DNA from 2 places in the Micromonospora sp. R77 genome. Region 1 is predicted to be linked to the other one. Evidence: riboswitches for the same ligand, from Rfam matches in the RefSeq annotation. Region 1 holds a riboswitch; the other holds the start of a gene.
The links. Region 1 has a riboswitch for thiamine pyrophosphate ahead of thiE (thiamine phosphate synthase). Riboswitches for the same ligand answer to the same signal wherever they lie in the genome.
Positions count from the first base shown of each region.

Region 2: linked by a shared signal. The riboswitch ahead of MRQ36_RS06000 (ECF transporter S component) and the one ahead of thiE (thiamine phosphate synthase) in region 1 are both predicted to bind thiamine pyrophosphate.

Region 1 covers NZ_JALDST010000001.1:1,995,963-2,006,968, forward strand. The annotation lists gene MRQ36_RS09125 (LLM class F420-dependent oxidoreductase) at 1-503, shown strand, start outside; gene MRQ36_RS09130 (cupin) at 500-808, shown strand; gene MRQ36_RS09135 (hypothetical protein) at 885-3,131, shown strand; gene MRQ36_RS09140 (hypothetical protein) at 3,265-3,621, shown strand; gene thiC (phosphomethylpyrimidine synthase ThiC) at 3,697-5,280, opposite strand; gene thiD (bifunctional hydroxymethylpyrimidine kinase/phosphomethylpyrimidine kinase) at 5,298-6,086, opposite strand; gene MRQ36_RS09155 (thiamine phosphate synthase) at 6,083-6,679, opposite strand; gene MRQ36_RS09160 (thiazole synthase) at 6,754-7,533, opposite strand; gene thiS (sulfur carrier protein ThiS) at 7,530-7,730, opposite strand; partial or broken gene thiO (glycine oxidase ThiO) at 7,721-8,819, opposite strand; partial or broken gene thiE (thiamine phosphate synthase) at 8,813-9,437, opposite strand; TPP riboswitch at 9,432-9,539, opposite strand; gene MRQ36_RS09180 (aldo/keto reductase) at 9,736-10,698, opposite strand; gene MRQ36_RS09185 (ABC-F family ATP-binding cassette domain-containing protein) at 10,763-11,006, opposite strand, start outside.
Region 2 covers NZ_JALDST010000001.1:1,339,893-1,350,898, reverse strand. The annotation lists gene MRQ36_RS06045 (DUF4097 family beta strand repeat-containing protein) at 1-671, opposite strand, end outside; gene recO (DNA repair protein RecO) at 773-1,612, shown strand; gene MRQ36_RS06035 (isoprenyl transferase) at 1,621-2,421, shown strand; gene MRQ36_RS06030 (hypothetical protein) at 2,492-2,680, shown strand; gene gndA (NADP-dependent phosphogluconate dehydrogenase) at 2,740-4,176, opposite strand; gene MRQ36_RS06020 (MTH1187 family thiamine-binding protein) at 4,312-4,608, opposite strand; gene MRQ36_RS06015 (hypothetical protein) at 4,941-5,177, shown strand; gene MRQ36_RS06010 (energy-coupling factor transporter transmembrane protein EcfT) at 5,245-6,045, opposite strand; gene MRQ36_RS06005 (ABC transporter ATP-binding protein) at 6,089-7,504, opposite strand; gene MRQ36_RS06000 (ECF transporter S component) at 7,625-8,215, opposite strand; TPP riboswitch at 8,289-8,394, opposite strand; gene MRQ36_RS05995 (alpha/beta fold hydrolase) at 8,472-9,296, shown strand; gene MRQ36_RS05990 (aminoglycoside N(3)-acetyltransferase) at 9,293-10,105, shown strand; gene MRQ36_RS05985 (sugar isomerase domain-containing protein) at 10,102-10,851, shown strand; gene MRQ36_RS05980 (DUF6328 family protein) at 10,949-11,006, shown strand, end outside.

The sequences.
Region 1 (11,006 bases):
GCTTCACCGGCGACCACTACACCCTCGTCGATGCGCCCGCCCTGCCCAAGCCGGTGCAGCAGCCCGGCCCGCCCGTGATCGTCGGCGGCCGAGGTCCCAAGCGCACCCCCGAGCTGGCCGCCCGGTACGCCGACGAGTTCAACATGCCGTTCAAGAGCATCACCGAGACCGCCGCCGCGTACGAGCGGGTGCGGGAGGCCAGCGACCGGGTCGACCGGCCCGGCTCCGGGCGGGCACCGCTGGTGCTCTCCGCCGGGATCGTGGTGGCGGTCGGGCGTACCGACGCGGAGGCGCAGCGCCGGGCCGCGCCGCTGCACGTCAAGAGCGCCCTGCCGCCGGAGGACCCGGTGGTCGGCTCCCCCGCGCAGCTCGTCGACCGGCTCGGCGAGTTCGCCGCGATCGGTGCCACCCGGGTCCACCTGCGCCTGATCGACTTCGACGACCTCGACCACCTGGAGCTCATCGCCGCCGAGGTGCTCCCCCAGCTGGACGGTGCCCGATGACCGACGTGTCCGACGAACCCGAACTCGGCCCGGTCGGGCAGGAGATCGTCTTCGAGAACGATCGCGTCCGGGTCTGGCACATCCGCCTGGCGCCGGGCGAGCGGCAGCCGCTGCACCGGCACGACCACCCATACCTGGTGGTGGCGATCGAGGGCGCGAAGAACGTGGTGCAGACCGTCGACGGCACCCGGATCGACGCCGACGAACCGACCGGCGGGGTCGTCTACCGCGACCCGGGGGCCGTGCACATGCTCACCAACGTCGGCGACACCACCTATCTGGCACGCCTGGTCGAGCTGAAGTAGCCACGCCGACGGCAGGTCGCCGCGCCGCGCTGTGCCAAGGTGGCGATCGCGCGCACCGGGCCGTAACGTGCCCGACATGGCCTTTCGGACGTGGGGCAGACTGCTGCTCACGGCGCTCGGGGTGAGCGTGCTGGCCGGGGCCGGCCAGCTCGGCATCGCGTACGGCTTCGGCATCGTGCGCCTGGGTGGCACCTTCACCGACGGTACGGTCAACCGGTGGCCCGCCCAGCTCGTCTGGGTCGGCTGGTTCGCGGCGATCGCCGCGGTGGCCGGCGCCGTCCTCACCGAACGACTGGCCCGCCGGGACGGCTTCCCCGGCGGCACCACCGAGCAGCTCTCCGTCGCCGGGGCCGCCGCACTCGGCGCGACCGTGGTCGCGCCGCTCTGCATGCAGCCGGCCCGGGCCGCCGAACTGAACTCCGTCGACCCGGTGTGGGCCGTCGGCATCTGCGCCGTCCTCGGCGCGGTGGTCGGTGCCGGTGCCGCGCTCGCCGTGCTGCTGCGCCCCCCGCTGGGCTGGAACATCGCCATGACGGTCGGCGTCGTCTGGCTGCTCGCGCTGGTCTCGGTGGCACCGTCGATCGCCTCGACCGGCCCGCTGCCGACTGTACGGCTCGGGGTCCTCGAACCCTCCTGGCTGGACGCGGCCACCGCCCAGCGCCTGGCCGTGCTGATCCTGCCCACGGTGGCCCTGCTGGCCGGCGCGGCGATCGGCGCGCTGGCCCGCCGGTGGGAGCAGCCCCCACTGGTCGGCGGCGCCGCCGGTGCGGCCGGCCCGGTCCTGGTGGCGTTCGCCTACCTGGCCGCCGGGCCGGGTGACCCGGCCGACCGCTACCAGCTCGCGCCCTACTACGGCGCCCTGATCGCGGTCGCCACCGGCGCGCTGGGCTCGACGGCCGCCACCCTGCTGCGCCGGCCGGTCGGCGCCCCCGGCCACCGCGGCGATCGCACCGAGCGAGATCCTCCAGCCGCTGCCGGGCGAGACCGGCGAGCCGGCGCACCCGACCGGCGACGGATCCACACCCGACGCCACCGGCGCGGCGGCCGGGCCCGTCGACCTCTTCGCCACCGGGCGGGACGACGCGGCGTCGCCCAGCCCGGCGCACTGGGACTGGCCGGCCCCGCCGGCAGCAACCCGGCACCGGTCCCCGCCGGCCTGCCGCCGGCCCGGCGCACCTCCGCCATCGACGTGCTCGCCGGACCGCCGGCCCGGACGCCCGACACCGGCACCGGCACCGGCGACCGGACACCGTCCACTCCGCCGGCGGCCACCGTCGCGCAGCCCACCACCCCGAGCCAGCCGACCGCTCCGACCCAGTCCACCCAGCCCGCCGACCCGGCGGCGCAGCCGGCCCCGGCGACGCCGGCTGACCGCACCACCCCGGCGGCGAAGCAGCAGGTCACGGCCGGGACGCCGGTCACGCCCGCCGCCCCGGTGGACGCGACCACGGCAGCGGCGGTGGACGCGACCACGGCAGCCCCGGCCGGGGAAGACACGCCCGCCCCGACCGCCGCTGCGAGCACGACGAGGCCCACCCCGGCAGTCACCCCGAGCCCGACGTCGAACGGCCCCGCCGACGCGGGCACCGGAACCTCCGCGACGCGCGGCCCGCCGACAGCCCGTCCGCCACGACCGGCCCCGACGTCGGGCCGGGGCAGCCCGAGCAGCCGACGCCGGGCACCGCCGCCCCGACCGGCCGCGCCAAGCGGACCCGGAAGCCGCGCACCCCCGCCGCACCGCCCGTACCCGCGGGAACCGCCGGGCCGGCCGCCCCGACCCCGGCCGACTCCCCGACGACGACCGGGACCGCGCCGGCGTCGACCACGACCGGGACCGCGCCGGAGGCTGCCGACTCCACCCCGGACCAGGCACCCGCGACCCCCGGTACGGACGACCCGACGACCGGCGCCCCGCCGACCGGCCCGGCCGACGCGGTGGGCGGCACCGCGACCCGCCGTCCGCGCCGCGCCGCGGCCCGCCGTACCGCCGCCGAGCCGGCAACCCCCGCCCCCGACCCGGACGACACGGCGACCGCCGCCGGTCCGGACGCCCCGTCGGACGGCGACCCGAAGACCGGCGGGACCGAGGCCGCGCCGACCGCCGGCACTCCGGCCGGCCCGTCGCCCCGCCCCCGCATCCCGATCTTCGAGGCGGACCGCCCCGGCGACGTCCGGCCGGCCTGGCCCATCCCCCCGACGCCGGCCTGGCCGGTCACCCCGCGCGCCGGCGGTGGTACGCCGGACCCGGCGCCGGACGGCACCGGCGGACGTACGCCGCTGGAGCCCGCGCCCCGACCCCGGCACCGGGCCCTGCCCGACCTGAGCCGGGCCGCCAGGACGCCTTCGGCTCCGCCCGGCGGACCGACACCGCCACCCCGGACGGGGACCCCGCGACGGACGACGCTGCGACGCCGGGCGGCTTTCCTGCGCGGGCCGCCGCCCCGGACGGGGGCCGCGTGCGGGCCGACGACCCGACGGGCCGCACCCCGGACGACGGTGCCTCGACCCGGCGCACCGACGACCGGGCGACCGGTGCCGACGGCGCGACGTCGGACGCGACGGACCGGTCGACCACCGAGGGCGGCGACGCAGCCACCGGCGGGAAGTCACGGCTGCGGCGGGGCCTGTTCCGGCGCAACCGGGCGAAGGGCGGCGAGGAGAACGTCGCCGACCGGGCCGGCCGCGAGCCGGAAGCGGTGCCGGCGCACGACGAGGAGTACGTCGACTGGGTCACCGGCCTGGCCCGGCCCGCCCAGGACACCGAGCCGGCCGAGGGTCGTACGCTGCGGACCGGCCGCCACCACCGCGACTGACGGTCGACCGGCCGACCTGGGCGGGGCCACGATCGTGGGTGGGGCCGACCCGCCGGCCGCCCCCACCCGCGCGGCTCAGGCCAGGGGCAGATAGACCCGACCTCCGGAGGAGAGGAACTCCGCCGACTTGTCCTGCATGCCGCGCGCCGCGTACTCCTTCAGCTCCTGGGTGATCTTCATGGAGCAGAACTTCGGGCCGCACATCGAGCAGAAGTGCGCCGTCTTGGCGGGCTCGGCGGGCAGCGTCGCGTCGTGGTACGACCGCGCGGTCTCCGGGTCCAGCGACAGGTTGAACTGGTCGGACCAGCGGAACTCGAACCGCGCCTTCGACAGCGCGTCGTCCCACGCCTGCGCCCCCGGGTGCCCCTTGGCCAGGTCGGCCGCGTGCGCCGCGATCTTGTACGCGATCACGCCCGCCTTCACGTCGTCCCGGTCGGGCAGCCCCAGGTGCTCCTTCGGGGTGACGTAGCAGAGCATCGCGGTGCCGAACATGCCGATCATCGCGGCGCCGATCGCCGAGGTGATGTGGTCGTACGCGGGGGCGATGTCGGTGGTCAGCGGGCCGAGCGTGTAGAACGGGGCCTCGTGGCACCACTCCTGCTGGAGGTCCACGTTCTCCTTGATCTTGTGCATGGGCACGTGTCCGGGGCCCTCGATCATCACCTGCACGTCGTACTCCCAGGCGATCTTCGTCAGCTCGCCGAGGGTACGCAGCTCGGCGAACTGCGCCTCGTCGTTCGCGTCCGCGATGGAACCGGGGCGCAGTCCGTCGCCGAGGGAGAAGGTGACGTCGTACCTCGCGAGCAGCGAACACAGTTCGCGGAAGTTGGTGTAGAGGAAGTTCTCCTCGTGGTGCGCCAGGCACCAGGCGGCCATGATCGAGCCGCCCCGCGACACGATCCCGGTGACCCGGTCCACCGCGAGCGGCACGTACGGCAGCAGCACCCCGGCGTGCACCGTCATGTAGTCGACGCCCTGCTCGGCCTGCTCGATGACGGTCTCCCGGAACACCTCCCAGCTCAGCTTCACCGGGTCGCCGCCGACCTTCTCCAGCGCCTGGTAGATCGGCACGGTGCCGATCGGCACCGGCGAGTTCCGCACGATCGCCTCGCGGGTCTCGTGGATCCGCTTGCCGGTGGAGAGGTCCATCACCGTGTCCGCGCCCCAGCGGGTCGCCCAGGTCAGCTTCTCCACCTCCTCGGCGACCGAGGAGCTGACCGCCGAGGTGCCGATGTTGGCGTTGACCTTCACCAGGAACGCCTTGCCGATGATCGCCGGCTCGCACTCCGGGTGGTTGACGTTGAGCGGCAGCACCGCCCGCCCGGCCGCGATCTCGTCCCGGACGAACTCGGGTGCCGTGCTCTCCCGGATCGCCACGAACTCCATCTCCGGCGTGACGATCCCGGCCCGCGCGTACGCCAGCTGGGTCGGCCGGGTGCCGGCCAGCGGGGTGCCGGCACCGCGTACCGGCGCCACGTCACCCCGCGCCGCGATCCACGGCCCGCGCAGCGGGGGCAGCCCCACCTCCGGGTCGGAGCCGGGGCCGGAGGTGTCGTAGAGCCGCAGCGGCGGGTTCTCCCCGGTCAGCTCCACCTCGGCGAACGGCACCCGGACGTCCGGCCGTGACCCCTCCACATAGACCTTGCGACGTGCCTGCATGACAGCCTCCCTGATGGTCAACGGGACCAGCCGAAGTGGTCCAGCGGGCCGCGTCCCGCGCCCAGCTCCCACTCCCGCGCACCGGTCAGCGCGCGGGTGACGTACTCCTTGGCGGCGGCGACCGCGACCGGCATCGGGTCGCCCGCCGCCAGCCGGACGGCGATCGCCGCCGAGAACGAACAGCCGGTGCCGTGGCTGTGCCGCGTCGCCACCCGGGGCGCCCGCAGCAGCGTGGTGGTCCCGCCGCCGGCCAGCACGTCCACCGACTCACCGGCCGCGTCCACGTCACCGCCGGTCACCACCACGTGCGCCGGGCCGCCGGCTGCCAGGGCCTCGGCCGCCGCAACCATCTCCTCGACCGTGGTCACCGGCCGTCCGGTGAGGGCGGCGGCCTCCGCGCAGTTCGGCGTCGCCACCATCGCGTACGGCAACAGCCGCTCGACCGCCTCCACCACGCCGAGCCGGTGTCCACTGGTCGCCACCAGCACCGGGTCGACCACCAGGTACGGCAGCCGCCCGCCCTTCGCCGCGTCGGCCACCGCGTCGGCGACCGCCGGGGTGCCGAGCATCCCGGTCTTCACCGCGCGTACGTCGAAGTCGCCGAGCACGCTGTCGAGCTGGTCGCGCACGGTCTGCGGGGGCAGTGGCAGGACGGCGTCGACGCCCCGGGTGTTCTGCGCGGTCACCGCCGTGACGACCGAGGTGCCGTACGCGCCGAGGGCCGCGAAGACCTTCAGGTCGGCCTGGATCCCGGCACCGGCCCCGGAGTCCGAGCCGGCGATCGTGAGCACGGTCGTGGGGGTCACCTGAAAGCTCCCTCGAAGGCGCGGGTCAGCGTGGTGGCTGACTCGGTGGGGTCGTCGGATCGCATGACTGCGCCGAGCACCGCGACGCCGACGGCTCCCACCTCGACGCAGGCTCGGACGTGTTCCGGTGTCTCGATGCCGCCGAGGGCGAGCGCCGGCACAGGGCTGGCCTCGATCAGCCTTCGCAGTTCCCGCGCGTGCAACGGTGGCCCGTAGCCGGGTTTGGTCTTCGTGGGGAAGACGGGCGAGAGGGTGACGTAGTGCTCGGTGGTGAGGCGGGCCAGTTCCGGCTCGTCGTGGCAGGAACGGCCGACCAGGGCGAGCCGGGGCGGCGGACAGGGGCCGGCCGACGGCAGGTGGACGGCGTCGCCGTCGAGCGGGTCGGGGCCGGCGGCGATCAGGGTGCCGCCCGCGTCGGCGAGGATCGCCCGCAGCTCGGCCGCGAGGGCGGCGCGCTCGGCGCTGGGCAGGTCCTTCTCCCGCAGCACCACCCAGCGCACTCCCCCGCGCACCGCCGCCGCGACGACGTCCACCAGCGGTCCCCGCGCCACGCGCCGATCCGTCAACAGCACGACGCCCGACGGCAGCGCGATCCTGGACGGTTCGGGCCCCGCCGAGGGCCTGCTCCGTCCAAGATCCGCCGCCGGAGCCGCGGTGGGTGGCGGGGTCACAGGTCGGGCCTTCCGTCGTCGGGGGTGGAGGGGAGGGCGTGGTAGCGGCGCGCGATGCGGCCCGCGCCGTACGCCAGGTGACCGGCCTCGACGCCCAGGCGCATCGCGGTGGCCATCGCCACCGGGTCGGCGGCCCGGGTGACGGCGCTGGCCAGCAGCACGGCGTCGCAGCCCAGCTCCATGGCGAGCGCCGCGTCGGAGGCGGTGCCGATGCCGGCGTCGAGGATCACCGGCACGTCCACGCCCTGCCGGATCAGCCGGATGTGGTGCGGGTTGGTGACGCCCAGCCCGGAGCCGATCGGCGCGCCGGCCGGCATCACCGCGGCGCAGCCGGCGTCGGCGAGCCGGCGGGCCAGGATCGGATCGTCCGAGGTGTACGGCAGCACGGTGAACCCGTCCGCCACCAGCTCCTCGGCGGCACGCAGCAGCTCCACCCCGTCGGGCAGGAGGGTGCGCTCGTCGCCGATCACCTCGAGTTTCACCCAGTCGGTGTCGAACGCCTCCCGGGCCAGGTGCGCCACCTTCACCGCCTCGCCGGCCGTGTGGCAGCCGGCGGTGTTCGGCAGCAGCTTCACCCCGCACCGGTCCAGCAGGTCGAGCAGCCCGCCGGAGGTGCCGGGGGCGGTGTCCACCCGGCGCAGCGCGACGGTGACCAGCTCCGTACCGGAGGCACGGATCGCCTGCTCCAGCACGTGCAGGTTGGCCGCGCCACCGGTGCCGAGGATCAACCGGGACCCGAACGTGCTGCCGGCCAGTTCGAAGGACATCCCGCTCACCCGCCCTGAGCGGCGCTGAGCACCTCGACCCGGTCGCCGTCGGCCAGCAGCGTCGCCGGCCAGCCGCCGCGCGGCACCACCTCGCCGTTCACCGCGACCGCGAGGCCACGCCGCTGGTCGGTGACCGCGCGGACCAGGTCCGCCACGGTCGACCCACCGGGCAGCTCCCGCCCCGCGCCGTTGACGATCAGTCGCACGTCTCCTCCTCGATGGTGGTGAAGCGGTCCGGGCGGAAGGGGGCGAGCAGCGGGTCCGGCTCGCCGGTGACGATCAGCCCGGTGACCAGGTCGGCGGTGACCGGGGTGAGCACGATGCCGTGCCGGTGGTGGCCGGTGGCGGCGAGCACGTCGGGCCGGCCGGGCAGCGGGCCGAGGACCGGCGCGTTGTCGGGGGTGCCGGGGCGCAGCCCGGCGGTCGCCTCGACGAGGTCGTACTCGGCCAGCTCGGGGACCAGGTCGACGGCGGCGCGGAGCAACCGCAGCACCGCCCCGGCGGTCACCTCGGTGTCGCCGCGCTCCTCGACGGTCGCCCCGACCACCACCTCGCCGTCGGCCCGGGGCACCAGATAGACCGCTTCGCCGTCGGCGTACCCCCGGATCACGTGCCGGAAGCCCGGCGTGCCGCGACCGGGCGCGCGGAGCCGGAGCACCTGCCCCTTCACCGGGCGGACCGGGAGGCCGGTGAGCGCGGCGGCCCCGCAGCCGGCCGCGACCACGGTGACCCGCGCGGCCACGTCGGACAGGCGCTCCACCCGACCGGGCAGCAGCGTCGCGCCGGCCCGTTCGGCGGCGGCCCGCAGCGCGGTCACCAGCCGTCGCGGGTCGACCTGGTGGTCGCCGGGCGCGACCGCGCCGCCGCGCACCCGGGGGCCAGCGCCGGCTCGCGGTCGCGCAGCTGCGAGGGCGCAGCGGCGTGATCGGCAGCCCCAACCCCTGCTGGTACGACCAGAGTCGCCGCGCCTCCGCCAGGTCGTCCCCGGTCAACCCGACCAGCAGGGTCCCCTCGGTCCGGTAGCCGAATTCCTGCCCGGAGGCGGCGGCCAGCTCGGCGGCGAATCCCGGCCAGCGGGCGGCGGACTCGGCGAGCAACCCGGTCAGCTCGTGCTCACCGAAGTACGCCTCGGCGACCGGCGCCAGCATCCCCGCCGCCACCCGCGACGCCCCCGACCCCGGCGCGGGATCGTGCACCACGACCCGCAGTCCGCGCTGCGCGCACCGCCAGGCGATCGCCAACCCGATCGGCCCCGCCCCCACGACAGCGACATCCGGGAGCGCGGGCGTCAGCACGTCAGCGCCCCGAGCAGCTCGGCGGTGGCCCGGCCCGGATCGGCGGCCCCGGAGACCGCCCCGACCACCGCCACCCCGTACGCCCCGGCGGCGCGCAGCGCCGGCACCGCCGCCGCGGTGACCCCGCCGATGGCGATCACCGGTACGGCCACCGCTTCGGCGACCGCCCGCACCCCGGCGGCGCCGATCGGCGTGGGCAGGCCGGTCTTGGTGCCGGTGGGGTGGCAGGCCGACCCCGAGATAGCTGGCCCCGCCGGTGACCGCCGCGGCGGCGGCACCCGGGTCCCGGGCGGTGACGCCGAGCACGGCACCGGAGCCGAGCACCCGACGGGCGGCCGGCACCGGCAGGTCCTCCGCGCCGACGTGCCCGCCCGCCGCGCCCACCGCGAGCGCCACGTGCAACCGGTCGTTGACCAGGCACGCCGCCCCGTACGGCCGGCACAGCGCCAGCACCCGCCGGGCCAGCTCGTACGCCTCGCGGTCGGTGGCGTCGTCCTCGACCCGGACCTGGACGACCAGCTCGGCGCGGGCCACCGGCAGGACGGCGCGCAGCACGGTGAGCGGGTGCCGCCCCGGCCGGGTGTCGGTGATCAGATGCAGTCGTCCCAGGGACGGCACGGCAACACTCCTCCCTGCGCCGGCATTACCCGGATCAGGTTCGACGGTCGGGGGCTCCAGCCCCCCTCTCAGCCCGGTGCACCGGGCTCCCGTGGGTCACTTGCGGCCATACCGTACGACGCGCCGGGCGTCGGCGGAAGAGTCGGTGACGTTTTTCCCATTCACCGTCCGGAGTGGAGACCGGGACAGTGGGTGACCGCAGCCGCACGCCATGCTGTCCGGATGCCCTCGTCCGCCCGGGCCGGAGAAAGCCCTGCCCCGGCACCGTCGAGCGGGCCGGGGCAGGGACGAGCCGGGATCAGAGGATCGCGTCGAGGGCGTCCAGGTCCTCGTCGGTCGGCTGCCAGACGCCCGCCTCGGCGTTGGCGCGGACCTGCTCGGGCGTGGTGGCACCGGCGATCACCGAGGTCACCGCCGGCTGGGCGGCGAGCCCACCGATGGCCACCTGGAGCATGCTGAGCCCGCGCTCGGCCGCGTACGCCTCGATCGCCTCGATGGTGTCCCAGTTCGCGGCGGCGAGACGCTCGGCGTACCGGCCGCCGCCGGAGAGCCGGCTGCCGGTGGGCGGGGCCTGGTCGCGCCGGTACTTGCCGGTGAGCAGGCCGTTGGCGAGCGGGAAGAACGGCAGCATGCCGAGGCCGAACCGCTCGCAGGCGGGGATGACCTCGGCCTCGACGGAGCGCTCCAGCAGCGAGTAGTGGTTCTGCGCGGAGATGAAGCGGGCCCTGCCCTGGGAGGAGGCGGTCCAGTCGGCGTCGGCGATCTGCCAGCCGGCGAAGTTGGAGTTGCCGAGGTAGCGCACCTTGCCGGCGCGGACCAGGTCGTCCAGGGCGGCGAGGGTCTCGTCGATCGGGGTGCCCGGGTCGGGTTCGTGCATCTGGTAGAGGTCGATGTGGTCGGTGTCGAGCCGGCGCAGCGACGCCTCGACGGCCCGGGCGATGTAGCGCCGCGCGCCCCGGGCGCCGTGGTCGGGGCCGTTGAGCCCGTGCATGTCCATGCCGAACTTGGTCGCCACCACCACGTCGTCGCGGCGGCCCTTGAGCGCCTGGCCGAGCAACTCCTCCGAACCGCCCTGCGGCTCACCGTAGATGTCGGCGGTGTCGAAGAAGTTGATCCCGGCGTCGAGGGCGGCGTCGACGACCGCGCGGGTGCCGTCGAGGTCGAGCTTGCGGCCGAAGTTGTTGCAGCCGACGCCGACGACGGACACCACGAGCCCGGAGTCGCCCAGCCGGCGGTAGGTCATCTCAGTCACGAGATCCACCCTATGCCGGCTGTTAAGAGGGGGCCCCTTCACAACGTCTGGCGTTAACAGGGGGCCCCTCCTTTCACCCGACGTCCCAGACCGGCTCGGGCGGCTCGGTCACCTCGCCGTCGCCGCCGAACAGGAGGAACCGGTCGAAGGAGCGGGTGAACCAGCGGTCGTGGGTCACCGCGATCACCGTCCCGGAGAACGCGGCGAGGCCGGCCTCCAGCGCCTCGGCGGAGGCGAGGTCGAGGTTGTCGGTGGGCTCGTCGAGCAGCAGCAGGGTCGCCCCGGACAGTTCCAGCAGCAGCACCAGGAAGCGGGCC
Region 2 (11,006 bases), 660 kb from region 1:
ACCCGGTACCGCCCCGCCGGCACGATCAGGTCGACGTTCCCGCTGCCGGCGTGCGCGCGGGCCGACCCCGGCCTGGCCAGCTCCACCTCGACGTTGCCGGAGCCGGCCGCGGCGTCGACCGGGCCGGCGAGCCCGCGGGCGCTGACGTCGCCGGAGGCGGCCCGCAGGCTCGCCGTGCCGGTCACGTCGGAGACCTCGATGTTGCCCGAGTTGGTCTCGGCGCGGACGTCGCCGGTCGCCCCGACCACGGTGATGTTGCCGGAGCTGAGCTTCATCTCGACCGGCCCGACCCCGGACAGCTCGACGTCACCCGAGCCCGTCTCGCCCCGGACGGCCACCCCCTGCGGCGCGGTCACCTCGTAGGAGATGCTGCACCGGGGACCGCAGTCGGTGTCCAGGACCAGCTCGTCGCCCTTGATCTCGTACCGGGCGGTGGGCTCGTCGCCCTGGTAGCGCACTGTCCGTTTGATCCGCACCTGGGCGGCGGTGCCGGCGGCCCGGACCACCACGTCCCCGGCGCCGGGGCGGACGGTGACCCGGGTGATCCGTACCGCCTCGGTGTTGTCGAAGTCGAGTCGACGGGACGAGAGGGTGTCACACCCGGAGAGGAGGATCAGGGTCGCCGCGGAAGCAGCCACCCAGCGCGGGGAAGTGGTCCGGTGCAGAGCCATGGCAGCACGCTACGGGTGGACCGGGAGGCGGCACATCGGGGTCCGACCGCCGGTCCACCCCGAACCGACCCTGAGATCGCACCCCGAGGGAGAATGACGGGATGGCCGGGTACCGCCGACAGCTCTACCGCGACGACGCGGTGGTGCTGCGTGTGCAGAAACTCGGCGAGTCCGACCGGATCATCACGCTGCTCACCCGCCGGCACGGGCGTTTGCGCGCGGTCGCCCGGGGCGTACGCCGCACCACCAGCAAGTTCGGCGCCCGGCTGGAGCCGTTCGGCCACGTGGACGTCCAACTCGCCGGTGACCCGAAGGGCAACCACGGCAGCTCGCTGCACAGCATCAGCCAGGTCGAGGGGATCGACCTGTTCGGCAAGCGGTTCCTCGGCGACTATCCCCGCTACACGGCCGCCAGCGCGATCGCCGAGACCGCCGAGCGGCTCACCCCGGTCGAGCGGGAGCCGTCGCTGCGGCTGTTCCAGCTCACCCTCGGCGCGCTGAAGTCCCTCGCCCGCGGCGACCACGCCACCACCCTGGTGCTCGACGCCTACCTGCTGCGGGGGATGGCCTTCGCCGGCTGGGCGCCCGCGTTGACCGCCTGCGCGGTCTGCGGCACGCCGGGACGGCACCGGGCGTTCTCCGTACCGGCGGGGGGCGCGGTCTGCCCGGACTGCCGGCCGCCCGGCGCGGCCCACCCCGCGCCGGCCACCATCGACCTGATGTCCGCGCTGACCACCGGCGACTGGGTGCTCGCCGACGCCACCGAGACCGGGGTACGCCGGGAGTGCAGCGGCCTGGTCGCGGCGCACCTGCAGTGGCACCTGGAGCGCGCGTTACGCTCGCTGCCGCTGGTCGACCGGGGCGCGGCCGGCACGGTCCCGTCGCCACCGGGCGCAGGCGGACCGGGCACGGCCGGTGTGAACAGGGAGAGAACCGAGTGATCCGATCGATGAGGGCCGGCCGGCGCGAGCCGGTGCCGCCGACACCGCACCCGTCGGGTGCCCGGCCCCCGGCGCTGCCCGCCGAGGCCCTGCCGAGGCACGTCGCGGTGGTGATGGACGGCAACGGCCGGTGGGCCAAGGAGCGCGGCCTGCCCCGCACCAAGGGTCACGAGCAGGGCGAGCACAGCCTCTTCGACACCATCGAGGGCGCCATCGAGCTGGGTGTGCCCTACCTCTCGGCGTACGCGTTCTCCACCGAGAACTGGCGGCGCTCGCCCGACGAGGTCCGCTTCCTGATGGGCTTCAACCGGGACGTGATCCGCCGTCGCCGCGACCAGCTGGTGGACCTCGGCGTCCGGGTGGTCTGGTCCGGGCGGGCCGGTCGGCTGTGGAAGAGCGTCATCTCCGAGTTGCAGACCGCCGAGGAGATGTCCCGGGGCAACTCGACGCTGACCCTCCAGTTCTGCGTCAACTACGGCGGGCACGCGGAGATCGCCGATGCCACCGCCGCCATCGCCCGCGACGTGGCCGCCGGCAGGCTGCACCCGGACAAGATCACCGAAAAGACGATCCAGAAATACCTCTACCACCCGGAGATCCCCGAGGTGGACCTCTTCCTGCGGCCCTCCGGCGAGCAGCGCACCTCCAACTTCCTGCTCTGGCAGAGCGCGTACGCCGAACTGGTGTTCCTGGACACGCTCTGGCCGGACTTCGACCGCCGTCACCTGTGGTACGCGTGCGAGCTCTACGCCCAGCGGGACCGCCGCTTCGGCGGCGCGCTGCCCAATCCGGTGGCCCCGGTGCTGTAGAGCGCACGCTTACCGACGTGGCGGGCTGGGTACCGGTAGGGGTAGCAGCCAATTGCGGAGGTGAACCCACATGATTCAGAAGCGTATTGCCCAGTGGGCGGTCATGGCGGTCGCGGTGCCGCTGGCCGCGGCCGGTGCCCGCCGGCTCAGCACGACCCTCGAGGCCCGGCGTGGCCCGTCCGGGGTGAGCCGACTGCTCACCAAGGGCGCCGACATGCTCCGGCCGCAGAAAGCGAAGCGCAAGCGTCGCTTCTTCTGACCGACTCCCGTCAGCGCCGTCACCTGCGAGGGTGACGGCGCTAACGTGTGGGCGGGCCCTCACGCCTCCACTTCGGAGCGGTCCCCGCCCCAGAGCGTGTGGAACGAGCCCGCCCGGTCCACCCGGTGATAGGTGTGCGCGCCGAAGTTGTCCCGCAGCCCCTGGATCAGCGCGGCCGGCAGCCGCTCGGCGCGCAGCGCGTCGAACCAGGCCAGCGAGGACGAGAACGCCTGGGTGGGCACGCCCGCCCGGGCCGCGTCGGCCACCACCCGCCGCCAGCCCGGCACCCCGGCACCGACCCGGTCGGCGAACCACGGGGCCACCAGCAGCGTCGACAGGTCCGGCTCCGCGTCGTACGCCTCGCGGATGCGGTCCAGGAAACGGGCCCGGATGATGCAGCCGCCCCGCCAGATGGTGGCGGTGCCGCCGAGGTCGATGTCCCAGTCGTACTCCCGGCTGCCGGCGCGGATCTGGTCGAAGCCCTGCGCGTACGCGACGATCTTGCTGGCCAGCAGCGCGCGCCGGACGTCCTCGACGAACGTCTCCCGGTCGTCCACCTGCCACTTCGCGCCCGCGTCAGCGAAGGCGCGGCGGGCGGCCTCGCGCTGGTCGGCGTGGCCGGACAGCGACCGGGCGAAGGTCGCCTCGGCGATGCCGGTGATCGGGATGCCCAGGTCGAGGGCGCTCTGCACGGTCCACCGGCCGGTGCCCTTCTGCTCGGCCTGGTCGAGCACCACGTCGACGAAGGGCCGGCCGGTCGCGGCGTCGGTGTGCGCCAGCACGTCGGCGGTGATCTCGATGAGGAACGACTCCAGCTCGCCGCCGTTCCACTCCCGGAAGATCTCCGCGATCTCCGCCGGCCCGGCCGACAGCCCTGCCCGCAGCAGGTCGTACGCCTCGGCGATGAGCTGCATGTCGGCGTACTCGATGCCGTTGTGCACCATCTTGACGAAGTGACCGGCCCCGTCCGGCCCGATGTGCCGGCAGCACGGGGTGCCGTCGACCTGCGCGGCGATCTTCTCGAAGATCGGCCCCAGCTTCTCGTACGACTCGGCGGAGCCGCCCGGCATGATGCTCGGGCCGCGCAGCGCCCCCTCCTCGCCGCCGGAGACGCCGGTGCCGACGAAGTGCAGCCCGTGCCCGCGCAGCGCCTCCTCCCGGCGGCGGGTGTCGGCGAAGTGCGCGTTGCCGCAGTCGACGACGATGTCACCCTCGTCGAGCAGCGGGACCAGCTCGTCGATCACCGCGTCGGTGGGGGCACCGGCCTTCACCATGACGATCACCGCGCGGGGCCGCTCCAGCGAGTCGACGAAGTCCGCCAGGGACTCCGCCGGCACGAAGGCGCCCTCGTCGCCGTGCTCGGCCACCAGGCTGCGGGTGCGCTCGGGCGAACGGTTGTGCACCGCCACGGTGAAGCCGTTGCGGGCCAGGTTCCGGGCCAGGTTACGACCCATCACCGCCAACCCGGTCACGCCGATCTGCGCCCGCTCCGCCATTCGTACCGCCACCTCTCGTCGTGTCGCCGTGCTGCGACCGTATCGCGGTCGACGGCGGCCCGGGCCGGGTCGTCGACGGCTGGTGCGGTTCCGGTGACGCTCGGTGGTCGGCGTTCGTCCGTCAGCCCTCGCGCGTCAGTCCTCGGCGAGGCGGGCCTCGACGTGGGCGACCTTGGCGGTCAGCGCGTCGGTGACACCCGGGCGGAGGTCCGCCTTCAGCACCAGGCCGACCCGGGGCGCCTCGGCGGCGACCACGTCGACCGCCCGTTTCACCACCGCCATCACCTCGTCCCACTCGCCCTCGACGGTGGTGAACATGGCGTCGGTGCGGTTCGGCAGTCCGGACTCGCGGACCACCCGGACGGCGTCGGCGACCAGGTCGCCGACGGACTCACCCACGCCGAGCGGGGTGATGGAGAACGCGATCAGCATGCCGCCGATGGTGCCAGTAAATCGGCTGCGGAACGGCCCGGCGGCCGGTTAGCGTGTCGGCATGCGTAACTGACGCCCTCATCGTCGAGCCTGCTCCGCCGCCGTCCGCCGCGGAGCTGTCCGCTTCCGGGCGTCCGCCTCCTCCACTGCCGCGGCTCGTGGCCCTCGTCGTGGTCGGACCCGTCGCCCGGACGGACCCGTTTCCCGTGCTCGTCCGGCCGGACCCTGTCGTCGTGGTCGGAACCCGGCTACCGGCCCCGTGGGCCGGTCCCGCGTCGCCGAGTCCGTCCGTCCAATGCGACGGAGGGTCGTCGGTGAGAAGGAGGTAGTGGATGCCCGCCAAGCGCAGTCCGAAGAAGTCCCGCAAGCCGTCCGTGGAGCCGTCCCTGGTGGACCTGACCCCACCCGACCTCGACACGATCGCGGTGGCCCCGGCGGCACCGGTCGCCCTGCCGGTGGAGTCGCCGGCCCCACCGAAGGCCGGTCCGCCGCCGGGTCGGGACGCCCGGTTCGCCGGCCGTGCCCAGCAGAAGGGCCAGGCCCGCCGGTACGCCTTCCGCCGCAGCTGACCCGGCCCCGGTGTGGTTGTCGTCGCCCCGGCAACGGCAACCACACCGCCCCGGAGCGACCAGTCGGTCAGCCGATCAGCGGGCGGAAGGTGCCCAGCAGGACGCTGACCGTGAGCGCCCCGCCGGCCAACGCCGCCGCCCCGGCGATCAGCAGGGCGTCGGCCCGGGTGAAGTCCTGCCGCCGGGCGACCGTACGTGGCGTCCCGGCGTCGAAGCCACGGGCGTCCATCGCCACCGCCAGCCGGGTACCCCGGCGGATCGCCCCGACCAGCAGCGCGAATGCGGTCGAGGCGAACAGTCGCAGCTTGGCCAGCGGATTGCGCCCGGCGTCCACCCCCCGGGCCCGGCGCGCCATGCTGATCATCTGCCATTCCTGCTCCAGCAGCGGCACCAGCCGGAACGCGGCCAGCGCACCGATGGCGAACCGGGCCGGCGCCTTCGCGTTCTGCACCAGTGCGTCGGCCAGGTCGGTCGGGTCGGTGGTGGCGAAGACGATGATCCCGGGCAGCGCCACGGCGAGCAGCCGGAGCACCAGGCCGAGCGCGGCGACCAGCACCCCCGAGGTGACCACCACCGGACCGGCGTCGAGCAGCACCCGCCCGGACCGGTCGGCGGCGAAGAGCACCAGGGTGACCAGGATGCCCCCGGCGCTGGCCAGCAGCGGCCAGGCCCGCCGGGCCAGCACCCGGTAGCGGATGCCGAAGAGCGGCAGCAGGGCCAGCTCGGCGGCGATGGCCAGCGCCGGGGCCACCGGGTCCAGGGTGGCGATCAGGACGAACGAGAAGACCATCGCGGCGGCCAGCTTCGCCACCGGGTTCCGCCGGGCCAGCGGTGCGCCGGGCACCGCCACCGGCTGCACGTCGATCACGATCGCTCCGGGGTGACGGCGCGCTCGGGTGCGGCGGTGGTCGTCATCGGCGTTCCAGGGTGAGAGTGCGGTCGGCCAGTGCGGCGACGAAGTCGGTGTCGTGGGTGACCGCGACGATGCCGTGCCCGGCGTCGCGCAGCTCGGCGAAGAGGTCGACCAGCCCGAGCCAGGTCCGCCGGTCCTGACCGAAGGTGGGCTCGTCGCAGATCAGCAGGCGGGGCGCGGTGGCCAGGGCGGTCGCCACGCTCAGCCGCCGCGCCTCCCCGCCGGAGAGGGTGTACGGGTTGGCACCGGCCAGCTTCGCCAGTCGCAGCCGCTCCAGCAGGGCGTCCACGGTGGCCCGGACGGCCGGCTCGGGCTGGCCGGTCCGGCGGGGACCGAGGGCCAGTTCGTCGTGCACGGTGCCGGTGACGAACTGGTGTTCCGGGTCCTGGAAGACCGAGCCGATCCGCCCGGCCAGGGCGGGTGCCCGCCAGCGGTGCGGGGGAGTGCGCGCGTCCCGGCCGGCCAGGGCGGGGGTGGCGGTGGCCGTACCGGTGCCGGGGCGGAGCAGGCCACCGAGGAGCAGCGCCAGGGTGGACTTGCCGGCGCCGTTGGGGCCGAGCACGGCGAGCGCCTCGCCGGCGCGTACCCGAAGATCGGTTTCCGCCAGCCGGGGTGGCAGGCCGAGCCGGTCGGCGGTGATCAGCGGCTCCCCGGCGGGCGTGGTCGCGGGCCGGGGCGGCACGGTCCGACCCGGCACCCAGACCCCTTCGGCGGCGAGCGCGTCGCCGTGCGCGGCGAAGACGGCGGCCGGCGGTCCGTCGGCCCGGACCCCGCCGCCGGGTTCGAGGACGACCACCCGGTCGACCAGCGGCAGCGCCTCGGCGACCCGGTGCTCCACCAGGATCAGGGTGGTGTCGGCGTCGACGGCGTCCGCGACGGCCCGCCGGATCAGCGCCGCGCCGGCCGGGTCGAGGTTGGCGGTCGGCTCGTCGAGCAGCAGCAGCGTCGGCCGTAGGGCCAGCGCCCCGGCGAGCGCGAGGCGTTGCTGTTCGCCGCCGGAGAGGGCGGCGGTGGGCCGGTCCCGGTGGTACGGGAAGCCGACCCGGTGCAGCGCCTCGTCCACCCGGGGCCAGATCTCGGCCGCCGGTACGCCCCGGTTCTCCAGCCCGAACGCGACGTCGTCGCCGCACCGGGCCATCACCAGTTGGCTCTCCGGGTCCTGGAAGACGACGCCGACCTGCGTGCGGCCCGCGCGCGGGTCGAGTCCGTCGATCTCGACGCTGCCCTCCTGCTCCCCGGAGTCCGCGGGCAGCAGCCCGGCGAGCGCGGCCAACAGCGTGCTCTTACCCGCCCCCGACGCCCCCAGCAGCAGCACCCGCTCCCCACGCTCGACGCGCAGCTCCACCCCCCGCAGAGCCCAGGCCCGCCGCCCCGCGTGCCGCCACCCGAACCCCCGCAGAACTACCGCACCCACCGGCCCCCACCTCCTTCCCGGCACCACCCTGCCGAGTCGATCATGAGGTTGACGGACGTTTCAGAGATCCACATCGCCGTCAACTCCATGATCAACTCGGCAGGGTGGGGGTGCAGGGGGTCAGACCAGGGTGCGGTCGCGGGCGGCGGGGAAGCGGTCCAGGGCGCCGGTGGCTGCCAGGGCGCGGGTCAGGAGCCAGGAGCCGGCGCCGGCGATGATCGTGGCGCTGACGATGGTGAGCAGCGCGTACGGGAGGCGGTAGCTGGACAGGTCGTAGGCGGCGTTCCAGACGAAGAAGTCGAAGAGCGCGGCGCTGAGCCCCGTCAACGCGCCGGCCAGCAGCGCGGTGGGCAGCCGGAACGAGCGGTAGCGGAAGGCGGCGAAGGCCAGCTCGGCGCCGAGGCCCTGGACGATGCCCTGCGGGATGACGGTGGCCGCCCACTGGCTGCCCAGCAGCGCGGAGACGACCGCGGCGACCGTCTCGCAGTACAGCGCCGCACCGGGCTTGCGGATGATCAGCCCGCCCAGCACGGCCGGCATCAGCCACACGCCGTAGAGCAGGGTCTGCGCGGGCGGGAAGAAGGCGAAGGCACCCTCGGTGGCGCTCCAGACCAGGCCCCAGGCCCAGAAGATGACGCCGAAGGCGACCGCGATCACCGAGGCGACCACGATGTCGATGGTGCGCCAGCGGTTGCTGTCCGTGTGGTTCATGAATGCTCCCAGTTCAGTGGTACGAACCAGGCAAGACGCACGCCGCGCCCGGTTGTCACCGGACCACGGCGCGGCTGGAGGTCGACCGAACTCCCTGCGCTGGCATTACCCAGATCAGGTTCGAGGGTCTGCGGGCGGTGCCCGCACTCTCAGCGCTGTGCGCTCCCCTGTCGGATGTGAAGTTGTCTCGGCAGACGCTAGCACCGACCTGCGTCGACGACCCAGCAGGACCCGCTTGCTGGGTAGGGTGGCGATCATGCGGGTCGAGGCGCGGGGTCTGACGTTCGAGGTGCACACCGGCGGCCCTGAGGACGGCCCGCCCGTCCTGCTGCTGCACGGTTTCCCCCAGCACAGCGGGGAGTGGGACGACGTGCTGCCCGCGCTGCACGCCGCCGGGCTGCGCACGTACGCGCTGGACCAGCGGGGCTACTCGCCGGGTGCCCGGCCGGCGGAGGTCGGGGCGTACCGGATCCCGGAGCTGGTGGACGACGCGGCGGCGGTGCTCGACGCGCTCGGCGTCGCGGCGGCGCACGTGGTCGGGCACGACTGGGGCGCGGTCACGGCGTGGGGGCTCGCCGGGGCGCGGCCGGAGCTGGTCCGCAGCCTCACCGCGGTCTCGGTGCCGCACCCGACGGCGATGGCGGACGCGCTGGCCACCGACTTCGGGCAGCGGGCCCGGTCGACCTACATGGCACTGTTCCGCAGACGTCACCTCGCGGAGCGGGTGCTGCTCTCGTTCGACGCGGCCGTGCTGCGCCGGATGCTCTCCGACGTGGGCGACGCCGCCCGGGTGGCCCGCTACGTCGATCCGCTGCGCGAGCCGGGTGCGCTGACCGCCGCGTTGAACTGGTACCGGGCGATGTCCGGAGCGGACATGAAGGCCATCCCGCCGGTGCAGGTGCCGACCACCTTCGTCTGGAGCGACCGGGATGTCGCGATCGGCCGCACCGCCGCGCAGGCGTGCGCCCGGCACGTGACCGGCGACTTCCGCTTCGTGGTGCTCCCCGGCGTCAGCCACTGGATCCCCGACACGGCCCCCGGTCCGCTGGCCGAGGCGATCCTCGCCCGGGTCGGCGGGTGACCGCGGCGTCCGCGCCGGCCCGGCCGCACACCCGCGCGTCGCTCGCCGCGCAGTTCCACCACCTCGGTGTACGCCCCGGCGGGGTCGTCCTGGTGCACGCGGCGCTGCGCCGGCTCGGGTTCGTCTGCGGCGGCCCCGAGACGGTGGTGCTGGCGCTGCGCGACGTGCTCGGACCGGACGGCACCCTGGTGGTGCCCACCCACACCCCGGAGAACAGCGATCCGGCCGGGTGGTGCAACCCGCCGGTGCCGGCGGACTGGTGGCCGGTGATCCGGGCGGAGCTGCCGGGCTTCGACCCGGCGCTGAGCCCGAGCCGGTTCATGGGCGCGCTCGCCGAGCAGGTCCGCACCTGGCCCGGCGCGTTGCGCAGCGACCACCCGCAGGTCTCCTTCGCCGCAGTCGGTCCGGCCGCCGGCCGGATCGTCGCCGACCACTCCCGGGCCGACATGCTCGGCGAGGGTTCCCCGCTGGCCCGGCTCTACGACCTCGGCGCCGATGTGCTGCTGCTCGGCGTCGACCACGGCTCCAACACCTCGCTGCACCTGGCGGAGTACCGCCGGCCCGGAGCACCGCGGACGCGGCTGGGGGCCGCCGTGCGGACCGGCGACGGCGGCCGGGAGTGGGTGTGGTGGGACGACGTGGACCTGGACGAGAGCGACTTCGGGCAACTGGGCCGCGACCTGGAGGCGACCGGGGCGGTCCGGGTGGGGCCGGTCGGTGCCGGGGAGGGCCGGCTGGTGCGGCAGCGCGCGGCGGTCGGCTTCGCGGTGGAGTGGCTGGCCCGTAACCGACGGACGGAGGAAGCATGACGGTGAGCGCCGAGGCGTACCTGGCGACGGTGACCGCGACGATGGCCCGGGTGGCCGCCGGGCAGCGGGAGGCGGTCGGGCGGGCCGCCGACCTGGTCGCCGAGGCGTTGCGGGCGGACGGGGTGATCCACGCGTTCGGCACCGGGCACTCCGAGGCGCTCGCCATGGAGATCGCCGGTCGGGCCGGCGGGCTGGTGCCCACCAACCGGATCGCGCTGCGTGACCTGGTGCTGCACGGCGGCGAGCCCGCGAGCATCCTCGGGCCGCACCTGGAGCGTGACCCGGCGGTGGCGCACCGGCTCTACGAGCTGGCCCCGGTACGCCCGCAGGACATCTTCGTGCTCGCCTCCAACTCCGGCGTCAACGGCGCGATGGTGGAGTTCGCGTCGCTGGTGAAGCAGCGCGGGCACGCCCTGGTGGCGATCACCTCGACCGCGCACTCCGGCCGGATGACGTCCCGCCACCCGTCGGGGCGCAAGCTCGCCGACTTCGCCGACGTGGTGCTCGACAACGGCGCCCCGTACGGCGACGCGACCCTGCCGCTGCCCGACGGCGGCGCGGTCGGCGCGGTCTCCTCGATCACCGCCGCCCTGCTGGCCCAGCAGATCGTGGCGGAGGTGTGCGCCCGGCTGCTGGCGGCGGGGGAGCGGCCCCCGGTCTACCTGTCGGCCAACATCACCGGCGGCGACGAGCACAACGCCGCGCTGGAGGCCCGGTACGCCGGCCGGATCCGCCGCGGTTCCTGAGCGCGGGTCGCGTTTCGCCGAGGTCCGGGCGGGGCACTGGCGTTGCTGCCGACGGGGTGCTCCCCGCCGGCAGTACCGTCTTCCGTGGAGGTTGCGCGTGTCCAAGGAAACCGAGAAGCAGCGCTGGCAGCGCAACTTCGCCGACCTGCTCCAGG